Draconibacterium halophilum: one gene and its partner. The protein of the gene in region 2 binds, or shares a complex with, the protein of the main gene of each other region. Links are inferred from orthologs where the notes say so. Each region holds a gene or a part of one and is shown on either strand. Other genes may lie near its edges.

The links. Proteins that work in one complex are often made in the same cells at the same time.
Region 1: the proteins of pheS (region 2) and pheT are in contact, whole or in part, in a crystal structure (PDB 6P24), measured with the Escherichia coli proteins. The link is inferred for Draconibacterium halophilum from one-to-one orthologs.

Annotation. Positions count from the first base shown.
Region 1 is NZ_CP048409.1:2,089,624-2,092,734, reverse strand. What follows is about bases 79-3,111. They hold pheT (phenylalanine--tRNA ligase subunit beta), read left to right. Parts: upstream 79-386; coding sequence 387-2,837; downstream 2,838-3,111. Other genes in these bases: G0Q07_RS08385 (DMT family transporter), read left to right, coding at 2,910-3,111; G0Q07_RS08395 (M3 family metallopeptidase), read right to left, coding at 79-151. In the rest of the region: more of G0Q07_RS08395, read right to left, coding at 1-78.
Region 2 is NZ_CP048409.1:355,550-358,442, reverse strand. What follows is about bases 11-2,825. They hold pheS (phenylalanine--tRNA ligase subunit alpha), read right to left. Parts: upstream 2,021-2,825; coding sequence 1,001-2,020; downstream 11-1,000. Other genes in these bases: G0Q07_RS01270 (hypothetical protein), read left to right, coding at 2,734-2,825; G0Q07_RS01280 (GIY-YIG nuclease family protein), read left to right, coding at 2,236-2,478; G0Q07_RS01290 (hypothetical protein), read right to left, coding at 490-978; G0Q07_RS01295 (hypothetical protein), read right to left, coding at 72-239. Also shown: more of G0Q07_RS01270, read left to right, coding at 2,826-2,893.

The DNA of each region.
Region 1 (3,111 bases), 1.7 Mb from region 2 along the record:
CTTTAATTTCATCAAACGGAGGAACACCAAATGGCGTGTTCCATTCTTTAAAAAACGGATTTTCCATGTTACTTGTACTTTCCTTTTTCTGAGTTTGGCACGATATGACCCCAACCCCCAGAATAAAAACAAAAAATAGCAGTCTCTTCATTTTCTAATTATTAGTGATTTTTGTAATAAGCTGCGCAAGATAATATTTTTAACTCCATCCATAAATGACAGAATTCAAGTTTTTTATGGTTTTGAATAGCTTTCACAGAAAATCGTCCATGAACTGAGCAGCCAGCTTTAATTCTTTGTGATTAGCAGAAACCTACTTATGTATATGTTATAAAAATCAGTACTTTTGTGCGATTCAAAAAAATTGACAGAAAAACCATTTTAAGATGAAGATTTCATATTCCTGGTTAAAAGATTACATTAAACTGGAGCAATCGCCCGAAGAGATTTGCGATATTTTAACGCAAACCGGTTTAGAAGTAGGCGGTTTAGAAGAGGTTGAAACAGTAAAAGGAGGTTTGGCAGGTTTGGTAATTGGTGAAGTTATTACCTGCGAGCAACACCCCAATTCGGACCATTTAAGCAAAACAACTGTAAATGTTGGCACCAATGAAGCTTTACCAATTGTTTGTGGTGCGCCAAATGTGGCAGCCGGACAAAAAGTTGTTGTGGCTACTGTTGGAACTACGCTTTATGATGGCGACCAGGAATTTAAAATTAAAAAATCGAAGATCCGTGGCGAAGTGTCGATGGGTATGATTTGTGCCGAAGATGAGATTGGACTGGGTACAGGGCACGACGGTATTATGGTACTTGATCCTCACGCCAAAGTGGGAATGCCGGCAAAAGATTATTTTAATGTTGAATCGGACTGGGTAATTGAAATCGATCTTACACCCAACCGTATCGACGGAGCTTCGCATATCGGAGCAGCACGCGATTTGGCAGCGTTCCTGAAAAAGACACAAGACATTAAATATACGAAACCATCGGTTGACGACTTTAAAGTTGACAACAACGATCTGGCAATTCCTGTTGAAGTTGAAAATACTGAAGCCTGCCCGCGTTATGCAGCGGTTACGATTTCAGGAATCGAGGTAAAAGAGTCGCCTGAATGGTTGCAAAACAGATTAAAAATGATTGGTCTTTCACCAATAAATAATATTGTTGACATTACCAATTTTGTGTTATTTGAAACCGGCCAACCTTTGCACGCTTTTGATGCTGATGAAATTACCGGTGGAAAAGTGATTGTAAAAACATTACCGGCCAAAACCAAGTTCACAACGCTTGATGAAGTGGAACGTGAACTGGACGAAAACGATTTGATGATTTGCAACACCGAAGAAGCCATGTGTATTGGTGGTGTTTTCGGAGGTATCGAATCAGGCATGAAAGAAACAAGCAAAAACGTGTTTTTGGAAAGCGCGTATTTCGATCCTGTTTATATTCGTAAAACAGCTCGTCGTCATGGTTTAAATACTGATGCATCGTTCCGTTTTGAGCGTGGTGTTGACCCAAACGGACAAATCTATGCGCTTAAACGTGCCGCATTATTGATTAAAGAAATTGCCGGAGGAACGATCTCTTCTGACATTATTGATATTTATCCGGAGCCGATTGAAGATTTTAAAGTGAGTGTTTCGTTTGCAAACATCACCCGTTTAATCGGTAAAGATCTTGGTGCTGATGCCGTAAAAAGTATCCTGGAATCGCTGGAAATAAAAATTGAAAGCGAGAACGAAACAGGTTTGGAATTACTGGTTCCGGCTTACCGTGTTGATGTAAAACGTGAAGCCGATGTAATTGAGGAAATCCTTAGAATTTACGGTTACAACAACATTGAAATTCCCACCCAGGTAAAATCTTCGTTGCAAACTGCTGATAAACCAAATCCTGACAGTGTTAAAAACCTGGTGGCAGAAATGCTGACTTCTCAAGGTTTTAACGAAATCTGGTCGAACTCGTTAACAAAATCGAGCTACTACGAAGGATTAAAAGAATACAAAGATGAGCAAAGTGTAAAAATGCTCAATCCGCTAAGTGCCGATTTAAATGGCATGCGCCAGACTTTGTTGTTCGGAGGATTGGAATGTATTGCCTACAATGCCAACCGTCAGAATAAAAACCTGAAAGTTTATGAATTTGGGAACACCTACTTTTATAAAGGAACGCAGTTAAAAGATCAGCCGGCTAATAATTACTGGGAAGAAAGTCATTTGGGACTATTTGTGACCGGTAACAAAGAAGAAGAAAGCTGGACGATGAAAGAAGAAGCTGCTTCGTTCTACGGCTTAAAAACATATGCTGAAAATATTCTGAAACGACTTGGTCTTTCCATAGATAAAATGCAGATTGACGAATGTGAGGACGAGTTATTCTGTGAAGCGCTGGCTTATACACTCAATAATAAAGTTGTACTGAAATTAGGTGTTGTTGCCGGAAAATGGTTGAAGAAATTTGAAATTGAAAACCCGGTGTATTACGCCGACTTTAATTGGGACAGTGTTTTCAAAGCACATAAAAAGCATAAAGTATTGTTTGACGAACTTCCTAAATTCCCGGCAGTTCGTCGCGACCTTGCCTTGTTACTTGACAAGCCGGTTAAGTTTAGCCAGTTAAAAGAAGCTGCCTTTAAAATGGAACGCCAGCTATTGCGCGAAGTCGACTTGTTTGATGTGTACGAAGGTAAAGGTGTACCTGATGGTAAAAAATCATATGCTGTAAGTTTCATCCTGCGCGATGACAACAAAACGCTAAAAGACAAGCAGATTGACAAGAGCATGCAAAAGTTAATAAAAGCTTTTGAGCGGGATTTTGGAGCAGAATTAAGATAAAAATCACAACATAAAAACAAACAAACATCCCGGAAATATTTCCGGGATATTTGTTTCGAGTAATCAAGTAGTATGCAAAACTACAGAAAAGGCATCATTTACGCAGCTATAACAGCTTTCCTTTGGGGCTTTTTAGCCATTGCCTTAAAAGTTGCCGTGCGTAAAGTCGATCCGATTACCGTGGTTTGGATGCGCTTTGTGGTGGCTTTTATTATTCTGGCCACTTGGCAGGCTTTTAAAACGCCGCAATCATTCAAGATTCTAGTAAAGCCGC
Region 2 (2,893 bases):
AGAAATGACATAAAAGTACCAATAAAAAAAGGCTCGCAATTGCGAGCCTTTTCAGTTCTATAATACGTGGTTTACATTCCAAATAACTTTTCCAATCCCCAGAAGAGACTGAAAATAATTGCCATTCCGGCAATAGCACCTGCCGCCAGTGTGAAAATAAAGTTCAACGGCAGCATTTTTTTCTCATTCTCAGTATTCATTTTAATGACAATCTGATTCTGATTTGCTTTTGTTTCCATTCAATTATTATTTAGTTGCCCAATCGAAAAAATTATAAATGTTTAATTGTTATTTTCTGTGTTCCTCAGGATCGGGCTGTTTCTAATTTCTCTTCCCAGTCGAATAAAAGACTAAAAAGTATGGTACAAAGGTATGGCTTTTTATATTAACATGCCAAATAACATGTTTGAGTGTGCTCGTTTGTTAAATTCGTGTTAACGTGGTAGTTACAAAATATGAGGAATATTAAGCCAAAAGTCCTGGCAGAAATTAATGCCAGGAATAGCCTAAACCAAGTCCGAACCACAGTCGTGTTTCTTCAGTATTAACAAGGGGTGTACAGTTAAAATTAAAAAAGAAACCGTTGTTTGCAGGCGTTATCCGAATACCGGCTTTTCCATGGTAAATGATTCCAATTCTTGAGTCGCCACTTCGGAAAGTTTGATTTCCGGTATTGTGGTTTTCAGTAAAATAGGCAACAGAAATACCCGCACCATATTCAAATGCCACTTTGTTTTTTCCAACTAAACCGTTCAATTCTAATGGCAGAACGAGTACGTCAGGAACATATCCGAAGCCAACACGAGCTCCCAATCCATCGTTGCCGGGTTTAAACCTAAAATCGTAGTTTATTGATCCTAAAACAGCAGCACCGCCTAATTCGGCGTAAACGGCCTGGCGTTTTGATGTTTCTTGTGCAAAAGACATGGAAAAAAGGCATAACAATGACAGTGTTAAAAAGGTTAATTTTTTAATCATTATAAATTGTTTTTTAATCGTATTAGGTTGCTGATTCAAATTGTTTCAGGAAACGCACATCGTTTTCGAAGAAATGGCGTATATCTTTAATTCCGTAACGTAACATAGTAATACGTTCTATTCCCATTCCAAAGGCAAAACCTGTGTATTTTTTACTGTCGATATTACAAAGTTCCAATACATTTGGATCAACCATTCCGCAGCCCAGAATTTCGAGCCAGCCAGTGTATTTACAAACGTTACATCCTTTGCCTCCACAAATCGAGCAGCTTACATCCATTTCGGCACTTGGCTCGGTAAACGGGAAGTACGAAGGACGCAGACGGATTTTTGTGTCTTCGCCAAACAACTCTTTGGCAAACTGTAATAAGGTTTGTTTTAGGTCGGCAAACGAAACATTCTCATCCACATACAAGCCTTCAATTTGGTGGAATATACAGTGCGATCGTGCTGAAATTGCTTCGTTACGGAAAACACGCCCCGGGAAAATAGCACGGATAGGCGGCTCGGTGCGCTCCATTACACGAATCTGAACACTTGAAGTGTGGGTACGCAAAAGCACATCCGGATCTTTTTCGATAAAGAAAGTGTCCTGCATATCGCGTGCCGGATGCTCCGGCGGAAAGTTCAAAGCAGAAAACACATGCCAGTCATCTTCAATTTCAGGGCCTTCGGCAACGGTAAATCCAAGACGCGCAAAAATTCCGATAATCTCATTTTTAACCAGCGACAATGGGTGGCGTGTTCCCAGTTTCATGGGCTCACCGGGCATGGTTAAATCCTGTCCGGCGGTTTCGTTGCCATTGTTCTCAAAACCTTCTTTTAGCGTGTTAATTTTTTCTAAAGCAAAAGTTTTAAGCGTGTTAATGGCCTGTCCAACCTCCTTTTTTTGTTCGGCAGGTACCGTTTTAAAGTCGTTGAACAACTGGCTGATAAGTCCTTTTTTGCTGATGTATTTTATGCGTAATTCCTCAACCTCTTCGTGGCTTGAAGCTACAATACTGTCAATTTCTTCCTGTAACGCTTTGATCTTGTCTAACATCCTTGTTCTTTTAAACTGAGGTGCAAAGATAATGATTCAGATTATAGTGAATAAAAACAGGGCAACAATATTTTAGACCGATTTGTCGGGATTCAGGTTTTTAACTACTTTTGCGCCACATTTATGGTCCCGTAGTTCAACGCCTGTCTACCGACAGGTAGAGATACCTGCCTGCCGGCAGGCAGGGAATAGCAGTTTTCGCTATATTTGAAGTAATGGATTATAAGGTATATGCCATACAAAGTGAAAAAGATGGTAGAATTTATGTTGGTTTTACTGAAGATTTAGATCGAAGGATTGGGGAACACAACTCAGGTAAAACAAAATCAACAAAAGGATTTACGCCATGGAAATTAATTTTTCAGCAAACTTGTGGATATAGAATCGAAGCGCGTAAGCTTGAAAAATATTATAAAAGTGGCATAGGCAAAGAAAAATTAAAACAATTGGTCCCGTAGTTCAACGGATAGAATAGCAGTTTCCTAAACTGTAGATATGGGTTCGATTCCCGTCGGGACTACTGTTAAAGAGCTGAATATTAAATATTTAGCTCTTTTTTTGTGGATGTTTTGGTAGTCGTTCAATGATTTATGAAATCGCCCCTGAATCTTACACCTTTGAACAAATAGAATTGATAAAGAAATACTCGGACAGGTGGATTGTAAATTGATATCAATATTTTATACTTTTGGTAGAAACTAAAATTTAATCCAATGCTTCAATCACCTTACGAACAAAAATCTGAAGAGTTTAAAGAAAAGCTTCTGGAAGTTGAGAAGAAACACATTAAATATTTTGAAGAAAGAGATCCGGTGTTTGAAAGTGATGGTGAAAGAGATCATCTTCATAATCACTGGGTGTTGTGGACTCAAT